2 regions of the Shewanella sp. OMA3-2 genome follow, and region 1 is predicted to be linked to the other one. Evidence: predicted binding sites of a transcription regulator. Region 1 holds the regulator's gene; the other holds the start of a gene.

What was found. Region 1 encodes sigma-54, which starts transcription at its own class of promoters, with help from an activator protein. Its sites were predicted from a motif close to GTTGGCACGNNNNTNGNNT; they were not measured.
Region 2: glnA (glutamate--ammonia ligase) is a predicted target of sigma-54. The motif match lies at 2,985-3,003, and genes of this name have one in related genera.

Annotation. Positions count from the first base shown of each region.
Region 1 covers NZ_CP090974.1:4,039,665-4,050,971, forward strand. The annotation lists gene lptC (LPS export ABC transporter periplasmic protein LptC) at 1-288, shown strand, start outside; gene lptA (lipopolysaccharide transport periplasmic protein LptA) at 275-862, shown strand; gene lptB (LPS export ABC transporter ATP-binding protein) at 859-1,590, shown strand; gene L0B17_RS17830 (RNA polymerase factor sigma-54) at 1,765-3,258, shown strand; gene hpf (ribosome hibernation-promoting factor, HPF/YfiA family) at 3,285-3,572, shown strand; gene ptsN (PTS IIA-like nitrogen regulatory protein PtsN) at 3,575-4,018, shown strand; partial or broken gene rapZ (RNase adapter RapZ) at 4,015-4,871, shown strand; gene L0B17_RS17850 (HPr family phosphocarrier protein) at 4,905-5,180, shown strand; gene L0B17_RS17855 (hypothetical protein) at 5,241-5,378, opposite strand; gene L0B17_RS17860 (hypothetical protein) at 5,445-5,594, shown strand; gene L0B17_RS17865 (transposase) at 5,625-5,873, shown strand; gene L0B17_RS17870 (ABC transporter substrate-binding protein) at 6,231-7,220, shown strand; gene L0B17_RS17875 (GGDEF domain-containing protein) at 7,220-8,539, shown strand; gene L0B17_RS17880 (hypothetical protein) at 8,587-9,171, opposite strand; gene ubiD (4-hydroxy-3-polyprenylbenzoate decarboxylase) at 9,373-10,854, shown strand; gene fre (NAD(P)H-flavin reductase) at 10,991-11,307, shown strand, end outside.
Region 2 covers NZ_CP090974.1:716,870-728,176, forward strand. The annotation lists gene L0B17_RS03260 (DUF4124 domain-containing protein) at 1-136, opposite strand, end outside; gene ppnP (pyrimidine/purine nucleoside phosphorylase) at 254-559, opposite strand; gene typA (translational GTPase TypA) at 752-2,563, opposite strand; gene glnA (glutamate--ammonia ligase) at 3,124-4,533, shown strand; gene L0B17_RS03280 (outer membrane protein transport protein) at 4,987-6,339, shown strand; gene L0B17_RS03285 (nuclear transport factor 2 family protein) at 6,410-6,838, shown strand; gene glpK (glycerol kinase GlpK) at 6,896-8,389, shown strand; gene L0B17_RS03295 (hypothetical protein) at 8,514-8,807, opposite strand; gene mraZ (division/cell wall cluster transcriptional repressor MraZ) at 9,531-9,989, shown strand; gene rsmH (16S rRNA (cytosine(1402)-N(4))-methyltransferase RsmH) at 10,011-10,952, shown strand; gene ftsL (cell division protein FtsL) at 10,964-11,278, shown strand; gene L0B17_RS03315 (penicillin-binding transpeptidase domain-containing protein) at 11,290-11,307, shown strand, end outside.

The sequences.
Region 1 (11,307 bases):
GCGCAATGGCAAATAACGGCTAAAAATGCAACGTTAGATCAGCATTCAAATGAAGTCAGCTTATATAACGATGTAGTAATCGATGCCATTGATATTGAAGAGCCGTTACAATCACTTGAAACTCAGCAAGTCACCTTTAATTTAAACACTATGATAGGGCGTTCTGAAGAGTCAGTTACCATTAAAGGTAATGGTTTTATTATTCAAGGCTTAGGGCTATTTGCCGATCTCAATGCAGAACAAATTACCTTACTCAGTCAAGTAGAAGGGACATATGAACCACATTAAGTTTTTAACCACATTGCTCGGTAGAAGCAGTGTTATTTGCACTTTAGCTATTAGTGTTTTGGCTGGCAACGCCGTGGCCAAAGAAGGCGACTTAAAGCAAGAGCTTAAAATTGCTGCCGTGAGCCAACGAGCTGATGTTAAAAATAACCAAATCATTTTTAACGGACCAGTAAAAATCACCCAAGGCTCGATCAATATCGAAGCCGATGAGCTGCGGGCATTTTCTGCTGAAAACGGCCAAACTAAAACGCTAATTGCCACCGGCAACCCTGCTACGTTCTCACAAGAGCTTGATGATGGCCGCATAGGTACAGCCAGTGCCAATGAAATTCGTTATGACTTAGCAACGACCGGACTCTTGCTAACCGGAAACGCTAAGCTAGATCAAGCAGGCAGTAAAGTGACAGGAAACGTAATCCGTTACAATATCAATGCCCAAGAGCTTATCGCGGAGAGTACCGGTAAAGGTGAAGATCGTGTGATTACCATTATTCAGCCGGAAAACTTCCAAAATGATGCATCACCCGCACAAAAACTACCTGAAATTCCGTTAAAAAAGCAAGGTAACCAATGACCCAAATTACCTTAACAGCTGAGAATTTAGCTAAAAGCTATAAAAATCGTCAAGTGGTTAAAAGTGTCAGTTTAACCGTAAAAACTGGCCAGATTGTTGGGCTACTAGGTCCCAATGGCGCAGGTAAAACCACGACGTTTTATATGGTTGTTGGCTTAGTCAAAAGTGACCATGGCCGCATTTTAATCGATGACGATGACTTAACCGCTGATCCAATGCATTTACGGGCGCGAAAAGGTATTGGCTACTTACCCCAAGAAGCCAGTATTTTTAGAAAACTCACCGTGCACGATAATATTATGGCTGTCTTGCAAACCCGTAAATCGATGACTCCAGACGAGCGGATCCAGGAACTTGAACATCTTTTAGAAGAATTTCATATCACCCATATTCGCGATAGTTTAGGTATGTCACTATCTGGCGGCGAAAGACGACGGGTAGAAATTGCCCGCGCTTTAGCAGCCAACCCTAAATTTATACTATTAGATGAGCCCTTTGCTGGTGTTGACCCTATTTCAGTGATTGATATTAAAAAAATTATTCTGCAACTCAAACACCGTGGTCTAGGGGTATTAATTACCGACCATAACGTCCGTGAAACACTTGATGTGTGCGAGCGTGCATATATCGTTAGTCAGGGTAATTTAATTGCCGAAGGAACTCCTACTGAAGTACTAAACAATCAACAAGTTCGGGCTGTATACTTAGGGGAACAATTCAAGCTATAGTGAATCTAAAGAGGCTCTGAAACACTTGCTTAACATTGTATTCTGGTGGCTGAGCTATCTGATGATAGAGTTAATCGCTCATATGTAACTAAAGTCAGAGCATTTGTTAAAAAATTTGCGACTCTCACTCACTTTAACCAGTGAGACGCCGAATTATTCTAGGGATCAGCAGTAATGAAAGCTTCACTCCAACTTAAAATGGGTCAGCACCTCACTATGACCCCACAACTGCAACAAGCGATTCGTTTGTTGCAGTTATCGTCTTTGGAGTTACAGCAAGAAATTCAACAAGCATTAGATTCCAACCCTTTGCTTGAAATGGAAGATGAATTTTCAGTACTTAGCGATAAAAATGAAAACTCAAAAGACCTGTCAGACACTGACTTCAACGAAGTCAGTGTCCCTGTTGTCGAAAAAGACACTTCAAATATCGATACCGCAGAGTCAATGACTAAAGAGCAAATGTCTGACGATCTGCCAATGGATACCACTTGGGATGAAGTGTACAGCGCCTCCCCAATGGCAAGCCCAGGTTCGGGGTCAGGCAGCATGCCAAATGATGACATGCCTTTCCAGGGTGAAACATCTGAAGGCTTGTATGAACATCTAGAATGGCAAAAAAATCTGACTCCCTTTTCTGAAACAGACTTAGCTATCGCAACTGCGATTATTGATGCTATTGATGACACTGGCTATCTCACCCAAAGTACCGAAGACATTTTAGAGGCCATGGGCGATGACTCTGTCGAACTAGACGAAGTAGAAGCTGTGCTAAAGCGCATACAACATTTTGATCCACTTGGTGTTGCCTCACGCAGCTTAAGTGAATGCTTGTTGATTCAACTTGTTCAGTTTGCACCAAACACACCACATATTGATAATGCCAGAATGTTAATCAAAGATTATTTAGATTTGATTGCTGGGCGTGATTTTCGCACCTTAATGCGTAAAACAAAGCTAAAAGAAGATGAGCTGCGCGAAGCAATTGAATTAATACAATCTTTAAATCCACGTCCTGGCACCATGATCACTCCACCAGATGATGAATATGTTATCCCAGATGTGTCAGTAACCAAAAAGAATGGCCGTTGGGTAGTTGAGTTGAACCCTGACAACATGCCAAAAATAGGCATCAATCAACAATATGCTGCCATGGCAAAAAGCAGCAAAAGCTCAACAGACACTCAATTTATTCGAGGCCACTTACAAGAAGCCAAATGGTTCATCAAAAGCTTAGAAAGCCGTAGCGATACCTTGCTTAAAGTATCAAATTGTATTGTGCAATTTCAGCAAGGTTTTTTTGAATACGGCGCAGAAGCCATGAAACCTATGGTGTTGAATGACATAGCTGAAGCTGTCGAAATGCATGAATCAACTATCTCGCGTGTCACCACACAAAAGTATATGCATACACCACGCGGACTATTCGAACTTAAGTATTTTTTTTCTAGCCATGTAAGCACCGACGATGGCGGAGAGTGCTCATCGACAGCAATTAGAGCCTTTATTAAAAAGCTGGTTGCAGCTGAAAACCAGAAAAAGCCATTAAGTGACAGTAAAATGGCTGATCTTCTGGCTGAACAAGGGATTAATGTTGCACGTCGCACTATCGCAAAATATCGCGAAGCGATGATGATCCCTCCCTCAAACCAACGTAAGAGCTTATAATCTACCTAGGCAATTGGAGGATAAATATGCACATCACCTTAGCGGGTCACCATATTGAAATTACTGAATCACTGAGAGAATATGTTACAAATAAGTTTACAAAACTTGAACGACATTTCGATCAGATCAATAATGTCCAAGTAGTATTGAATGTCGAAAAGCAGTTACAGAAAGCTGAAGCAAAAGTCAGCCTAAATGGCACTGAAGTATTTGCCACTGCTGAACATGCTGACATGTATCACGCCATAGACGCCCTGATTGACAAGCTCGATCGTCAGGTCATTAAACATAAAGAGAAATTAACTAAACATTAATGATGGAACTTAGTACCATCCTGCAGCCGGAATGCACCTCCTGTGCCACACCGGGCAGTAAGAAAAAGGTACTGGAACTTATCAGCGATTTAGTCGCTGCCCAGTACCCATCCCTCTCCTCACAAGAGATTTTTGAAAGCCTAGTGGCTAGAGAAAAAATGGGTAGCACAGGAATCGGCTCTGGCATTGCAATTCCGCATGGACGACTCACGACCATCGAGCGCCCTATCGCCGTTTTTGTAAAGTGCGAAGAGGCTATTTCATTTGATGCTATAGACAAACAACCTGTGGATCTCTTATTTGCACTTTTAGTACCCGCTGATCAATGCCAACAGCATCTGAGTACTTTATCCTTAATGGCAGAAAAATTGTCAGATAAACATATCCTTAAACAGTTACGTAAAGCGAGTAACGCAACCGAACTTTACCAGGTCATCACAACATGAAATTAGTTATTGTATCCGGTCGTTCAGGCTCGGGTAAATCTGTCGCACTAAGAGTACTAGAAGACCTAGGCTACTATTGTGTTGATAACTTACCATTACCTTTGATTGGACGGCTCTTAGAGCAGCTTAGAAACACCAATGAACTGGTGGCGATTAGTGTTGATGTTAGAAATATAGAAGAGCAAGGTAAAGTATTAAAGCAGCAGCTTGCGTGGTTATCTAACGATACTGAAATTATTAGCTTTTTTTACAAGCAAGTGATGAAGCCCTGTTAAAACGATACAGTGAAACCCGAAGACTGCACCCTTTATCGAAAAAGAATATGTCCTTACAGGATGCTATTCAATTTGAAGGTGAATTACTCGCGCCTATTTCTGAATATGTAGATCATTTTATCGACACCTCAAAGTTGAATATTTATCAACTGAGTGATCAAGTACGCGAAATTCTAATGGGCAGTGTTGATAAAGAGCTGGTCATCAACTTTGAATCATTTGGTTTTAAATATGGTATGCCCGCTGAAGCCGACTTTATGTTCGACGTACGTTTTTTACCTAACCCACATTGGGAAATAGAATTACGTCCCTTTACTGGATTAGATAAGCCAGTGCAAGAATTTCTTGGGCAGCAACCTTTGGTAAACAAGTTCATTTGGCAAATAGAAAACCTATTTGAAACATGGATGCCTCACTTAGAGCGCAACAACCGTAGCTACTTAACCATAGCTATTGGCTGCACCGGTGGTCAGCATCGCTCAGTTTATATAGCAGATCAACTTGCTAAACGATTTTCAAATAGTAAAAAGCATGTTGTTCAAGCAAGGCATAGAGAGCTTACAAATAAGCATAAATAATGGCGATTGTGTTACTTGTCGGAGCTTAATTAAATGAGTATTTTACAGCGTCAAGTCATCATATCAAACAAGCTTGGATTACACGCTCGAGCAGCCACCAAACTGGCCATTCTTGCTAATGCATTTAATGCCAATGTTACCTTAATCCAAGGTGAAAAAAGGGCCTGTGCAGCCAGTGTATTAGGCTTATTAATGTTGGAAAGTGGCATAGGTAAAACTATAGATATCACAGCAGAAGGCCCAGATGCACAATCTGCACTTGATGCTATATGCAATTTAATTAATGACAAATTTGAAGAAGGCTGTTGATCCAAATTTCTTTTCTTGTCATTGAGTCCAATTTTCAACATAAATTAATATAAACTTTGTTTAAAACTTGCCTCCCACAATTAGTGCAATTGCACCAATATCTTGCATCCCCCCTACAATCACCATACAAACAAAAAACATAACCGCCTGAAAATAAACAAAAATTAAAATATAAAATAGTTGGTATGTTCTTTTCATATAGAAACCTACACTCATAAAGTGGTATTTAATTTAATGCTAACGAAACTTGTCGGAGAGAAAATTATGCGAAATACACAATTAACCTTAAATACGATTAATATTATTTTTGAACATACTCTTAAATTAGTTAGCGCAATTTTTACTAAGGTTCAGCAGCACTATACATTCTTTACCAATGTTGGTTTTAGTCAGTGGGAAGTGGAACAAAGATAAATATCTAGATTAACCAAGTGGACTTTGACTATGAAAAAATATCTAAGCAACCGTTATCCTGACACACTGATCAGTGAAGTGATAAACCAGATCACTCATCATAATCGCTTGTTATCAGTAGTCGCCAAAGAATATGGCGTGTCATCTCGAGTGGTTTACCAATGGGTAAAACTAACCACTGAACCTGTTGAGATTAAAAAAGATTTACTCACAGAACAAATAGCGTCTTTACAACGGCAAATACAAAACTTGAATAAACAATTGCAAATGATTGCATAAACCAGTTTCGGCAAGGGTGTTTGGATATATTCAATTATTCCCCAGTAATGGGATATATCAATGCAAACAACAACCACACATAATAATATGGCGCTAGAAGCCTAAAAGTGACGCACTTACCCCCTTGCCACTTTATCTACTCCAATGCCTAGGCTAAACACCATTTAGTCTCCCTCAATAATGAATTGTATTGCTACGGTTAACACCCGTACTAAAGCAATAAACATGAGTCAAATCTGAACTTAAACTACTACTTTCTGCTAACTCTTATTAAGATTGTCAGTTTTTTGTTAAACAATTTAGCGCACATACATCTTAGCAACTACACTTACCATTATTAACTAAAATCAATTACGTATGAACTTTCAACTCCCAGTATTTATAATGCTTGTGGCACTATTATTGGCCTGCCAGCCAAATTCAACGGTTAATTCACAAAAAAATACCGCTAGTGTCATCAAAATAGCAGTATCAAACACGCCTTTATCAACACCTTTATTTGTTGCACAAGAAAAGGGTTTTTTTAAGCAGCATGGTTTACATGTTGAATTAATCAAACATGAAGGGGGAGTAAAATGTTTTGAAGCACTTATCGCTCAACAGGTAGATTTTGCCACCTCATCAGAAACAGTAGTGATGTTTAATAGCTTCTATCGGAGTGATTTTTCTATTTTGGCCAGTTTTGTTGAGTCAGATAATGACGTTAAATTAATCAGCTTATCGGCGAAGAAGTACCATAACCTAGCGAATCTGAAAAATACAAAAGTAGGCATAATAAAAGGGAGCGCGAGTGAATTCTTTTTTGATAGCTTGCTGATGCTTCATCACCAGCAAGACTTACCAATAGAAAGGGTTTATTTATCACCTAAAGAACTGATACCCGCGCTAGAAAGCGGTGAAGTAGATGCCATTTCAGCTTGGGAGCCATTTGGGTATCAAATATTACAAAAGACTAACAGTGCTAACCAGGTTATGAGCACTAAAGGACTTTATGATCTGTCATTTAATCTGCTTGGGTTAAAAGAAAATCAAGTCAGTCTTAAAAAACGTCAAAGTTTACTTAAAGCGCTCAATGATGCAATTGACTTTATTAGCGAAAACCCTGCGGAATCACAGCTTATTGCCAGTCAAACATTAGACATAGATTTGCAAGAACTGCGTTATCTATGGAAGGATTATTCTTTTCGAGTATCATTAAGTAATGCTTTAGTGTCAAACATGCAGTCGCAAGCCCAATGGGCAATTGACAACAGACTAGCCCTTGAAAATAATCGCATTGATATCAGGATGATTATTGATAAACAGTTATTTGAATCCGCAATCAGTCAGCATCAGGATGAGCATTAATGACACTTGCAACACGATTAAAATTGACCGCTATTTTGTGTGCATTGTTAACGCTTGCGGTCGGTGAAGCTTCATTTCGAGCACACAACTACCAGCAGAAGATCTATCAACAACTTAACCATTCTATGCAAATTCAGCTCAGTATTGACAGCCTTCGCAGCCAATTATGGCTTTATGAAGAGTACGCTGATCAACTCAGTTTAACTGAATTAAATGCTAGACAAGCAAGCTTGGCATTTGAACTATCACAAAATATGCAGTGGAATGCTCAGCAGCAGCAAGTATTAGATAACCTCAACCGGCTGAACACCAATATTAGAGTACTGTTTAATACACAGCAAAACTCCAAAAATGGCGTAACTCCCACACAAAGAACCTCAAATTCAGTGCGGTTACTTAAAGTAAAATACAGCATGAATATTGAAAGAATGACTGAGGATATGTTTCGTCTGCACCAACTGACCATTTCACAAGCAAAGCAAACCCAGCAATCTTTATTAATATCTATTTCAATGGTCGTGTTACTGCTTTCTACCATAGCAACCCTTTGGTCATCTATTACTCTGATTAGGTTTAAACGTGGTATGAAAGCACTTAATAACGGTATGAAAAAACTAGCTTCTGGTGACTTAGAGAGTCGTATTACTTATACAATTAAGGATGAGTTTTTCGAAATGATCTACAACTTCAACCATATGAAGTCCTCACTACAAAAAATCACCGTAAAAAAAGATCAACTAAAGTTAGAAGTCGCTAGGCAAACAGAAAAGTTAACCGCTCAACAGGTAAAGCTAACCTATCTGGCTGAACATGATGAACTCACATCGATTTACAATCGCAGGGCGTTCATCAAACAAATTGATATTGCTATTGATAGGGGCATACGAAGGAGTGAGAAAGCGGCTTTATTGTTTATCGACCTCGATAGATTTAAAGAGATTAATGACACTTTAGGCCACCAAATAGGAGATGAGGTATTAATTACCATTGCACAACGGCTCACATCCCATTTACGTAGTAGCGACTTTGTCGGCAGGCTGGGTGGCGATGAATTCGTTGTCTGGTTGGATTATATTGATGATCTAGATGATATTATTGCCAAAGTTAATCAAATTAACATGCTGATAGAGCAACCGATAATAGTCAATGGTGAAACACTTTGTGTAGGGGCCAGTATTGGCATAAGCCAATTCCCATTACATGGCAATAGTAGCGGTAGCCTTATCACAGCGGCTGATACGGCAATGTATTTTGCAAAACAAGATGTTAATAACCATTACTGTTTATTTCAAACGATAAATGAAACCCGTTCGTTATAGGTCATAAACAAGCCATTCCACTCATGCCTTTTGCGCTTTTTATCTCTTTATTCTACTTTGACATAGCTCTCTGTTGACCAATCATAAGCATACTTGATGCCTTGCCATTCATATAAGGTTTTCCCCTCTAGCTGAATCACTCTAGCATTGTCAGGTAAGGTTTTTATTCCATGGTCATACTGTATAGAGGTTGTTGTTCTTTCTGGCGGAGCAACCACAACAGGGTCGACTCTGACTTCACGGCGAGGATAATTATTATATCGGTTATCGCCATAAGAAGAGCGCCAACCATTATTCCAAGGGTTTTGGTAACCCCAATTATTACCCCATCGATAACCAGAATTCCAGCCAATGCCGACAGTTGGCCCCCAGTGATTATTCCAACCTGCGCCCCAACGCCAAGGGTGTTGGTAACCATATTGATTATTTTGCCAATAGGTTTGTCGATGATTTGGTTGATAATGCTGCCGATGACTCTGCTGATAACCTTGACTGACGCTATGTTGCTGACCAATAGATGCTTCTGTATCTTGGTTGAATAGATCAAACCTTAACGGCTCTTGTGCTAAAACTAGATGACTACCACTCATAAAAATCGCAAATAACAACGTCTTTATAATATTGATTTTCATAATTATTCACCTTTACATTTCGCTAAATACACAAATAGCTTTGCCAATGTCAAACCACTCAACATCAGTTTACACCTAAGCCTATTAATCACACATAGATAACGTATATATAGCACACCGATAGGGATCAAATGGCTTAACCTCAAATTATAAAAATGCTATAGTGCGCGCCACATCGAATTGCATATATAGGCGGTAGGTATGAGTTTCAAGGATTTACGCAGCTTCATTAATCATCTTGAAGCCAATGGTGAGCTCAAACGCATTAGTCATCCAGTTGACCCTCACCTTGAAATGACTGAAATCGCCGATAGAGTATTGCGCTCAGGTGGCCCAGCCTTGTTGTTTGAAAATCCAGTTAACAATTCTATGCCTGTTTTAGTCAATTTATTTGGCACACCTAAACGTGTTGCTATGGCCTTAGGTAAAGAAGATCCGCTCGCGCTTCGAGAAGTTGGCGAATTATTAGCATTTTTAAAAGAACCTGAACCACCAAGCGGCTTCAAAGACGCTATTTCAAAAATCCCAATGTTTAAACAAGCGTTAAACATGCCGCCTAAAACAGTGCGTAATCCCCCTTGCCAAGAAGTGGTTAAAACCGGTGACGAAGTTGATTTAACCTCTCTACCTATACAACATTGTTGGCCAGGCGATGTCGCCCCTTTAGTCTCCTGGGGATTAACAATTACCAAAGGTCCACGTCAAAAACGGCAAAATCTAGGTATTTATCGTCAACAGCTTTTAGGTAAAAACAAACTCATTATGCGTTGGTTAGACCATCGTGGTGGTGCATTAGATTTTAAAGATTTTAAAGAGAAACACCCAGGTGAGAACTATCCAGTAGTGGTTGCGCTAGGAAGCGATCCAGTGACTATTTTAGCCGCGGTAACACCAATACCAGACTCTATGAGCGAATATGCTTTTGCAGGGCTGTTACGTGGCGAACGTACCGAAGTCTGTAAAGCAATCAGTTGTGATTTAGAAGTGCCCGCTACCAGCGAAATCATCCTAGAAGGCTATATTGCCCCCAATGAAGTGGCTGAAGAAGGCCCTTATGGTGATCATACAGGTTATTACAATGAAACCGATGCATTCCCAGTCTTTACGGTAACCCATATTACTCACCGTAAAGATGCTATTTATCACAGCACCTATACTGGCCGACCACCTGATGAGCCCGCCATGTTAGGCGTAGCACTCAATGAAGTATTTGTGCCCATATTACGTAAACAATATCCTGAAATAATTGACTTTTATTTGCCGCCAGAAGGCTGCTCTTATCGCATGGCAATTATCTCTATTCGTAAACAATACCCAGGTCACGCAAAGCGAGTCATGATGGGCGCATGGTCATTCCTACGTCAGTTCATGTACACCAAGTTTATTGTGGTAGTCGATGACGATGTAAACTGCCGTGACTGGCAAGATGTTATTTGGGCAATCACCACTCGTATGGACCCTACGCGTGATACAGTGATGATAGATAATACTCCTATCGATTACTTAGATTTCGCTTCTCCAGTGGCTGGTTTAGGCTCAAAAATGGGCTTAGATGCCACCAATAAATGGCCTGGTGAAACCAATCGAGAATGGGGAACCCCCATTGTGATGGATGAGGCTGTAAAAGAGAAAGTTGATCAAATGTGGGATCAACTGGGTATTGATGGCCAAGCTACGTTATAGGGTATGTAAGCTTTTCAAGGTACATTTTAACCATGAAAAAGTAACATCTCAGTAAAGCGTGAGTTAAGAGTGACTAAGCGCTATAATTTAGCAAATGATAAACCACCTTCAAGAGAAAGGGCCTAAAGGACGTTAGATGAAAACCATTCGTTGTCAGATTAAAAAAATCACCCCGTTTAATGACGCTGTGTTCCAGGTCGTGCTTAAACCTGATACCGCTTTTGATTTTAAAGCGGGCCAGTACCTCAGTGTTGTTATGGGTGAAAAAGACAAACGTCCTTTTTCTATTGCATCTGCGCCTAATGCTGACGAAATTGAATTACATATCGGTGCAGCAGTTAGCGAAAGCTACCCAATGCAAGTAGTAGAACGTTTAAAAAACTCTACACATATTGATATTGAAGCCCCAGCTGGTGATGCCTATTTTCGTCAAGAGAGTACCCGTCCGCGTGT
Region 2 (11,307 bases), 770 kb from region 1:
CTTTGACCTCGACAAGTTCGGCATTAGGCTTAGCTTCGTCACCATAATGAACTTTGCCATTCTCATCTACCCACCGATAAACTGCAGCAGTGCTACTGATACTGATCAGTAACAAGGTCAATAATAAAATGCGCATAATATAATCCTTTTACGTGTGCATTTTACTAGGTTAGCTGTTTTTTGATAAAAAATCAGCCAAAACCCTTGAGTTATGGCTAAGATTTATTCGTCATTAATCTGCTGGCGAGACAACTTACAGGTAACTACAGCAATATTCAGCAATACCTTGGGTTTTAATGCTAAAACTGACATCGGCTGCTAATTCAAATTGGGTACCAGCTGAGTAATTTACCCATTCAGTTGCACCTGGTAATAACACCTCAAAATTACCTGATGTGACTTGCATCACTTCACCTTGAGAGGTTGAGAAGCTATATTCTCCTGGCAAAACTACGCCTAACGTCTGTCTGTTTCCATCAGCCAAAAATATTGTGCGGCTAATGACTTTTCCATCGAAATAAACATTAGCCTGTAGGGCTACATCGACTTTTTTTAACATGTTTTTTGATACTCCATAAATGTTTTAAGTGAATTTATATCTATTTATAATGTATATCTAGTTGTTTTTGGGGTTTAGATATGAATTATTTATGCTTGAATGTATTAAATCGACAGATATAAAAAAGCCCAGAATAATCTGGGCTTTTAGATATTAATAAGGGGTCAATATAACGCCACTTATTAATTTCAATTAACTGCGGTTATGACGCTTACGCTCGTTCTCAGTTAAAAATCTCTTACGAACACGGATGTTCTTAGGAGTGACTTCAACTAATTCATCATCATCGATGAATTCAAGTGCTTGTTCAAGCGTTAATGTAATAGGTGTTGTTAACACTTGTGCTTCATCAGTACCTGATGCACGCATGTTAGTTAACTGCTTACCTTTAAGACAGTTTACTGTCAAATCGTTAGAGCGAGCATGGATACCAACTACTTGGCCTTCATACACTTCTGCAGCGTGGCTAATAAACAGACGGCCGCGGTCTTGTAAACCGAATAGTGCGAATGTTAATGCCTTACCCGTTGCGTTTGAAATCAATACGCCGTTAGCGCGTTGACCAATATCGCCACCTTTGTGTGGACCGTAGTGATCAAACGAATGATAAATTAGACCTGTACCTGAAGTTGCAGTTAAGAACTCAGTTTGGAAGCCAATTAAGCCACGGCTTGGGATAACGAAGTCGATACGCACACGACCTTTACCATCAAGCTGCATGTCTTTCATTTCAGCTTTACGTACACCTAATTTTTCAATTACGGTACCTTGATGTTCTTCTTGAACGTCAACGGTAACGGTTTCGAATGGTTCGTGTAGCTCACCATCAATAGTCTTTAAAATAACTTCTGGACGTGATACTGCTAACTCGTAACCTTCACGACGCATGTTTTCAATCAAGATAGATAGGTGTAATTCACCACGACCTGATACACGGAAACGATCTGGACTGTCAGTTTCTTCAACACGCAGTGCAACGTTGTGAACTAATTCAGTTTGTAAACGTTCAAGAATGTTACGTGAAGTAACATACTTACCTTCTTTACCCGCGAACGGAGAAGTGTTTACTTGGAATGTCATCGTTAGTGTTGGTTCATCAACAGTTAACGGAGGCAAAGCTTCTACTGTACCAACGGCACAGATAGTGTCAGAAATTTTCAGCTCGCCCAAACCTGTAATAGCCACGATGTCACCAGCGTTAGCAATTTCAATTTCGGTACGGTCTAGACCCATGTAACCTAATACTTGGCCAATTTTACCGTTGCGAGTTTTGCCATCAGCGCCAATAAGAGTAACTTGTTGGTTAGGTTTTACGCTACCACGCTTGATGCGACCAATACCAATAACACCCACGTATGAGTTGTAATCGATTTGTGAAATTTGCATCTGGAATGCGCCTTCCGAGTCAGCATCTGGGAAAGATACTTTTTCAACGATAGTTTGGAACAATGGTGTCATCTCATTACTGACGACATCAGGATCTAACGTTGCATAACCGTTTAAGGCAGAAGTATAAACGATTGGGAAATCTAATTGCTCGTCAGTCGCGCCTAAGTTGTCGAACAGATCAAATACTTGGTCGATAACCCAATCTGGGCGAGCGCCTGGACGGTCAATTTTGTTGATTACAACGATTGGCTTTAAGCCTTGCGCAAATGCTTTTCTTGTTACAAAGCGAGTTTGTGGCATTGGGCCGTCAACGGCATCAACTATCAATAATACTGAGTCAACCATAGACAGAACACGCTCAACCTCACCACCGAAATCGGCGTGGCCAGGGGTATCAACGATATTGATACGATAGTCGTTCCACTTGATGGCAGTATTTTTTGCCAGAATAGTGATCCCACGTTCCTTTTCAAGATCGTTGGAGTCCATCACCCGCTCAGTGGCTTCTCCTCGGGATTCAAGGGTACCTGACTGTGACAGCAACTTGTCTACCAGGGTTGTTTTGCCATGGTCAACGTGTGCAATAATGGCGATGTTACGTAAATTCTCTAGCACTGATAAAACCTCTATACCATCAAATAAAAAAAGGGATTATTTACAGTAACTATTTAAGCGTAGCCACCATAAAAAAGCGTGCCATTCTACTCCAGCAGGGCTTCAGTAGATAGGATTTTTTTTGAACACTCCATTATTTCATTTTATTATGCGCTAAATTTACAGTTAATTTAGCGATATAAATCTTTTTATTTACCTCTATAGACGCTAAAAAAGATGAAGAATACTGTTTTCGTTATTTTGGTTAGTAAATTGTTATCTGGGCGCGCTTTTTTGGTATAAGTCTCTATATAATCAAGTTGACATGCACTACAGTGGCGCGTGCACTATTATGGTGCGGTTGGTGGATCTTTTTGGTGCAATCCTTGGTTTCAAGGAACAACCTAAAACATCAAGCTCATATAAATCATGTGTTTATATATCTGGCATGATAATAGCTAAGTAAATGTCATCATGTGGACATCATTGTTTTACATCGGTTTAGTAAGTCAATAATACTTGCTAAACAGTAATATTAAATATTAGAAGGGAATACCCTTGACCCTACCGGAGGCTTGAGAATGTCAGTTGAATCAGTATTAAAGCAACTTCAAGAATTAGAAGTTAAGTTTGTTGACTTACGCTTTACCGACACTAAAGGTAAAGAGCAGCATGTATCTATTCCTACTCATCAAGTAACTGATGAGTTTTTTGAAGACGGCAAAATGTTTGACGGATCTTCAATTGCAGGCTGGAAAGGTATTAATGAATCAGACATGGTACTAATGCCTGATCCGTCTACTTTCATGCTAGATCCGTTCACTGAAGAAACAACTGCGCTTATCCGTTGTGACATTTTAGAACCTAGCACAATGACTGGCTATGACCGTGATCCACGTTCAATCGCTAAAAAAGCCGAAACATATTTAAAGTCTACCGGTCTTGCAGATACTGTATTAGTTGGCCCAGAACCTGAATTTTTCATATTTGATGATGTTCGTTTTGGTACTGACATGTCAGGTTGTTTTGTTAAAATCGATGCAAAAGAAGCCGCATGGAATTCAGGAAAAGAATATGCTGATGGCAACACAGGTCACCGTCCAATGGTTAAAGGTGGTTACTTTCCAGTAGCACCAGTAGACTCTTCACAAGACTTACGTTCAGCAATGTGTTTGATACTTGAAGAAATGGGACAGGTTGTTGAAGCGCATCACCACGAAGTGGCGACAGCGGGTCAAAACGAAATTGCAACGCGTTTTAATACGTTGACGAAGAAAGCAGATGAAGTGCAAATTCTAAAGTATGTTGTTCACAATATGGCGCATGCTTATGGTAAAACAGCAACCTTTATGCCAAAACCTATTGTGGGTGATAACGGCAGTGGTATGCACGTACATATGTCGCTAGCTAAAGATGGGGTAAATTTATTTGCTGGTGATAAGTATGCTGGTTTAAGTGAAATGGCACTTTTCTATATTGGTGGCATTATCAAACATGCTCGTGCATTGAACGCATTCACTAACCCAAGTACTAACTCTTATAAGCGTCTAGTGCCACATTTTGAAGCGCCGATTATGTTAGCTTACTCTGCGAGTAATCGCAGTGCCTCTATTCGTATTCCTGTAGTGCCAAGTCCTAAGGGTCGTCGTATCGAAGCGCGTTTCCCTGATCCACATGCAAACCCATATTTAGGTTTTGCGGCATTATTGATGGCAGGCCTAGATGGTATTCAAAACAAGATCCACCCTGGCGATGCTATGGACAAAGATCTATATGACTTACCTCCTGAAGAAGCGGCTGAGATCCCACAAGTGGCAACATCTTTAGAAAACGCACTTGAAAACTTACAAGCTGACCATGCGTTTTTAACTAAAGGCGGTGTATTCAGCGAAGATTTCATCCAGTCTTACATCACATTGAAGACTGCTGAAGCCGAGCGTGTAGCCCGTACGACTCATCCGTTAGAGTTTGAAATGTATTACAGCCTATAATCTTAATGCGCTAATTTATTAGCAGTTAAGTGATAATAAAGCCTCGCATTGATTGCGGGGCTTTTTCTTAAGTCATTTTTACAATTATTTACAACCTTTCTTATTCTGTTTTAATTCATTCTTGGCGAATTTCTGTTGTTAACTCAGCTAACTAGTGTGCGTTAAGATTAGCAAATTTTTTACTCTTAGTTATTGATATAATAGAATAATTATTATCCTCGACATTTAAGTGTAATTATTCAGCCAACACCTCTTCGATATGCTGTTTTTTATTGAATAACTTGTGAGCAAGTTATCAGTAATATCAATCACTTTGTGAACCAGCATTTGCAAGCTAGCTGTTGCAATGGCGTTTTAGATCCGTAAACTTGCGCCGCATAAGTGCCGAGCAATTACTCTAAAAGTCGTTTGGGGTTAAAGGCAGATGTCAAAACAATAACTAAGAGAATGATAATGAAAAGAACAATAATCACTTTGGCAATATCAGCCATTGTCTTTGGCACCACTTCACAAGCTCAAGCGGCAGGTTTTCAGTTAGCAGAATACTCATCAACGGGCTTAGGTCGTGCATTTGCCGGTGAAGCGGCAATGGCCGATAACGCGTCTGCTCAATCACGTAATCCTGCAATGTTAACTTATTTGAATGGACGTCAGCTGTCAGCGGGTGGCATTTATGTCATGCCTAATATTGACGTGACGGGTGATATTGCGATTACTTCACCTCTATTGGGCGCTCAAATTATGCATGTGCCAGCCAGTGCGCACGACGTAGCGGGTAACGCATTTGTGCCTAACTTTTATTATTCTAACCAGCTAAATGAGCAATGGACTTGGGGATTAACAGTAAACTCAAACTATGGTCTAGCAACTGAAATAGATACCACGCATGCAGCGGCAATTTTTGGTAATGAAACAGCGATTACCACTGTAGAATTTAATCCTAATGTTGCTTACAGAATTAATGAGCAATTTTCAGTTGGTGGTGGTCTGCGTGTGGTTTATGGCGAAGGTAGTATCAGTGCGACGACTCCTGCCTGGGTTGGAGCAATTAAATCTAATCCAGCATTGCCCGCAGCGGTAGCTGCACGTTTACCCGATACCGGTATGACGTTAAAAGCAATGGAAGGTGATGATATTGCTTTGGGTTGGAAATTGGGCGCAAGCTGGCAAATTAACTCTGATCACCGGTTAGGTTTGGCTTATCATAGTGGTGTTGAACTTGAGTTAGATGGCCATGCATCTGGCTTGCTTTATGATGGTGGTCAAGATTTATCAATTGATGGTTATCTTCCAATTGAGCTGCCTGCATTTGCAGAATTAGCTTCTTATAATCAGCTTACTGAAAAATTTGCCATGCATGCCAGTATCAATTGGACTCAATGGAGTGTATTTGATCAATTAGTGGCATACTTCCCTGGCGAGCAAAAACCAGTTAGTGGCGTTGAATCTGACTTAGTTAAAGACGAGAACTTCAAGGATAACTGGCGTTATGCCCTTGGAGGTACTTATCAGCTTAATAATGATTGGTTGGTTCGTGCAGGCTTAGCATTAGATAAAACGGCTGTTGAAGATCAATATCGTACGACAACTATTCCAGATTCTGACCGTTTATGGTTTAGTATGGGGGCAGGTTATCAAGCCAGTAAAAACCTTACCGTTGATTTTGCGGTAACCTATATTCGTATGTATGGTGATGCGCCGATTAATGAACAGCAAAATCTAGCAGGATTGGCTTTAGTGAACTTTGATGGCGAGGCAAGTGGTGATGTTTGGCTTGCGGGAGTTCAGTTAAGCTACAAAATGTAATCCGCATTTTTGAGCCGCTTTGTAATAGCCTCGCATTGCGGGGCTTTTTTGTGAGAATAAGGAAACGAGAATGATTAAATTTATAATAATCGCCATAGCCTTGATAGCGAGCTTTTCTATTCAAGCTAATGATAAAAGCCAGCTGGTGAGCCAATTTGTTGAGGCATTTAATTTACGTGACCCAGAGTTGATGGGCAAAATGGTGACTAAAGAGGCGTTGTGGTTTGATGTGACACGTGCAGGAATTAATAATCAAACAACCACAAGAGACGAGTTAGTTAAATCAATGAAAGAGTATTTTTTAGATGCTAATCGAGCGCATTCTCGAGTGATTAAATCGATTGACTCCGGTGACTTTGTCAGCACGGTTGAGCAAGTGACTTGGCAAAAAGAGGGTAAGTGGGTGTCGAGATGCAGTATCGGCGTATACTTATTTGAGCAACAAAGAATTGCAGCGGTTTGGTATTACAAGGCACATGAATGTGATGCTCATCAGTAAGTTGCGGCACATATAAAATTAACGGCTTAGCATTTTAAGTAAATAAGAGAGCGTCACATGGAAGCCAAAAAATACATTATTGCGTTAGATCAGGGAACCACCAGTTCTAGAGCGATTGTGTTTGATCATCAAGCAGACATTGTGGCAATTTCACAACGAGAATTTAGTCAGCACTATCCACAGGCTGGTTGGGTGGAACATGATCCGATGGAGATTTGGTCGTCACAAAGTTCTTCATTAGTGGAAGTGTTAACGCGTGCTGGTATTAGTCGTCATGAGGTTGCCGCTATAGGCATTACCAATCAACGTGAAACGACGATTATATGGAATAAGCACACCGGAAAACCGATTTATAATGCGATTGTATGGCAGTGTCGACGCAGCCAAAGCATTTGCCAGCAATTAAAGGCACAAGGCGCAGAAAGTCGTATTCGGCAAAAAACTGGTTTGGTATTAGACCCTTACTTTTCAGCTTCAAAAATTAAGTGGATTTTAGATAATGTTGAAGGAGCGCGGGCGCAAGCTGAAGCTGGTGATTTGCTATTTGGTACTGTTGATACCTGGCTGGTCTGGAAATTAACCCAAGGCGAAGTTCATGTCACTGAACCGACTAATGCCTCTAGAACCATGCTTTATAATATTCATACTCAGCAATGGGATGACGAGTTATTAAACCTATTTCAAATACCGCGCAGTTTATTGCCCGCAGTAAAATCCTCCTGTGAAGTATACGGTCATACTGAATTAGCCGGTGGTCAGGGTATTCCTATAGCAGGGATGGCTGGCGATCAACAGTCAGCTTTATTTGGTCAACTTTGCTTAGCGCCGGGCATGGTTAAAAATACCTATGGCACCGGCTGCTTTTTATTGATGAACACAGGTGATAAAGCGGTTGAATCCAGCCATGGGTTATTAACCACAGTGGCTATTGGCGATAAAGGCCAAGCCTGTTTTGCACTAGAAGGATCAGTTTTTATGGGCGGGGCGGTTATTCAATGGCTACGTGATGAGCTAGGGCTAATTCAGGATGCCTGCGATACCCAATATTATGCCGATAAAGTGAGTGATACCAATGGTGTTTATGTGGTACCAGCATTTGTGGGTTTAGGTGCTCCTTACTGGGATGCCGATGCTCGAGGAGCTATTGTCGGATTAACTCGCGGTGTCAATCGGAGTCATATTATTCGCGCTGCATTAGAGTCAATTGCTTATCAGTCGCGTGATTTACTTGATGCCATGAGTAAAGATTCTGGCGTGCCACTCACCCAAATTCGTGTTGATGGCGGTGCAGTCGCTAATGATTTCTTAATGCAATTTCAAGCAGATATAACCGATGTGAGCGTATTAAGACCTAAGGTAGTTGAAACCACTGCTATGGGAGCGGCATTTTTAGCAGGACTTGCTGTAGGGGTGTGGCAGTCGACGCAAGAATTGCAGTCAATGCTGGCAACTGATCGCATTTTCAGTGCCCAAATGGATAAGGCTACCCGTGAAACCTTATATCAAGGTTGGATTAATGCGGTGAAGCAGGTGAGCACACAAGAGCCTTAAACCTATCTAGAAATAAAATGCAGTCAATAAAAAGGTAGCAAAATCAAGCCAGTAATAGGCCGTATATCAAGCTTGATATGGTTTTTTTAGCTTACGGTAAAATGACATTAGCAAAATAGTGTCGTTATACTTCAAGGTCAATATGCTTGTTTTTATCTTTACTTTTATGCTCAATTACAGGCGCATCATCATCGGTAATATAGTCACCTGTACCTAATACATACTCTAGTTTCGATTTTTGCTTTGTTTGGGTATGATGCACATGATCGGTATTGGATGAAGGAAGTTCCGCCTGCGGATCGTCATGGCTATCAGGTGTAATTTCACTTGAAACACTGACGCTATTGACAATGCGCTTGCGCTGGGTAATAAATTGCGCAGGTTTGCTGAGCATGGCATATATGCTGTCTAAACTCATGTCGGTCTCCTTTCGTGGCGTGTTATTACTGACATCCCCTATATTTCACAATAGGGCTATTGACTACATTTACGTCAAGGTCATCCCCCTCAGCACTGTCAGCGTAAGCTAATATTATTAACTACCTTACTATCGGCCAGCGTAGGTTATATTTTAGTCAAATATTCATTTATCCACTGAAATATCTAAAAAGAGACTATGCAAGGGCACAGATCAAATTATGCTCTGCCTCATTATGTCGCGCTAACCAAGTCCCAGCTTAATTCTCCAGCTCTCCATTAGCATTATTATTATCATTAGCATAAAAAGTAGGCTTTTTCACACTGAATAACGACTTATTAACAGTAGATGGATTAAGTTTAATTAAAAATTCGATTAAATATGACGTGTTGCTATGGGAAAATCACATCGATTATGGAGTATTTAATCTATTAATCATGCGCTATCAGTTCGTTTGTTAACATTAAGTAAGATAAAAGTTGCTGAAATAACCGCCGATATGTATCTGGTTTTATTCATTAACTCATATTTTTCATGGCTATTATGCGCGTTAACTGTGGTTTTTATTCCTTAGCTAAAAATTCCCTGCTAACCCGCTTGGCGTCTGGATTTAATATATGTTCACATCCCTTGACAACACTTGTGTTGTATCCCTAAACTTAGCATTTGTGGGAAGAAGTGGATCATTGTGGATCAAATTAAACCAACAAGGACTTTATAAACGTGTTTCGAGGTGCAAGTGCAATCAATATGGACGCAAAAGGACGGATCGCTATGCCAGCGAGATTCCGCGATGCGTTACGTAATGGGCACGATGGCATGCTTGTATTGACCGTTGATATTAACTCCCCTTGCTTGTTGATTTATCCGTTGCATGAGTGGGAACTCATGGAAACCAAATTGTTGCTACTTTCTGATATTGACCCCACAGAGCGCTCGTTGAAACGCAAATTATTGGGATACGCCCAAGAATGTGAACTAGACAGCCATGGCCGCATTGTTGTGCCGCCGATACTCAGAAGCTTTGCTAATTTGGATAAAAAAACCATGTTAGTCGGCTTATTAAATAAATTTGAATTATGGGAAGAAGGAGCTTGGCAGCTGCAAATGGAGCAAAACCATGAGCTGATCAGCAACCAGAATTTGGCCAGCCATCCAAGGTTGAGCCAATTTACCCTGTAATGTGATGAAAAGAAGACCCAAATGAGTCAAGAGTTTGCTCACTTAAGTGTGTTATTAAAAGAGACTGTAGAGGGTCTGAATATTGATCCTAATGGCATCTATATCGATGGCACATTTGGACGTGGCGGACACTCAAGACATGTACTGAGTCATTTGGGGCCTAATGGCCGTTTAATCGCCATTGACCGAGACCCGCAAGCAATTGAAGCCGCAAAACAGTTTGCTGACGACCCACGTTTTCAAATTGTACACGGTGGATTTGGCCAGATGGCCGACTACATTGAAGACTTAGGGCTAGTTGGCAAGATTAATGGCGTATTACTGGATTTAGGCGTGTCATCGCCACAGCTTGATGATGCAGACCGTGGTTTCAGTTTTTTACGTGATGGTCCATTAGATATGCGCATGGACAATAGCCAGGGCGAAACGGCTGCACAATGGATTGCCCGTGCTGAAATTGAAGATATGGCGTGGGTATTTAAAACCTATGGTGAAGAAAAGAATGCTCGCCATATTGCGCGCTGTATTGCGGCCGACAGGGACGAAAAACCCTTTTTACGAACTAAAGACTTAGCTGAATTGATTGCGCGTATCACTAAAAATAAAGAACGCAACAAGCATCCCGCAACTCGGGTGTTTCAAGCAATTCGTATTTATATTAACAGCGAGTTAGAACAAATTGACCAAGCATTGGAAGGGTCTTTAAAAGTGTTAGCGCCTGAAGGACGTTTATCTGTCATTAGCTTTCATTCATTAGAAGATCGCATGGTGAAACGCTTTATTCGTCGTCACAGCCAAGGTGAAAGTGTGCCATATGGTTTACCTATCACGGAAGATGAAATAAATAAGTCGCGCAAGCTGAAGCCAATGAGTAAAGCATTAAAACCATCGGATGAAGAGATTGAACAAAACCCTCGCTCACGCAGTTCAGTACTACGTGTTGCTGAGCGTTTACCGTACTAAGGTAGAAGATTTTGAGCCAGCCTCCACTTAATCTTCCCCGTATCGTGTTACAGGATATATGGCACCATAAATGGGTGGTGCTGGCGACACTTATCGTGATGATAAATGCGGTAGCCGTGGTATATACCAGCCATGTGAGTCGCAAGTTGACATCACAATGGGATGAGTTATTACAAGAGCAAGACCGTCTTGATATTGAGTGGCGAAATTTATTGTTAGAAGAGCAGTCGCAGTCGGAACACAGCCGTGTAACCCGTATTGCAACAAAAGACTTAAACATGTCTAGACCACTTCCTAAAGAGGAAGTGGTTATACGGGCGCAGTGAGCATAGGGAATATGTCCAGACAAGCAAAG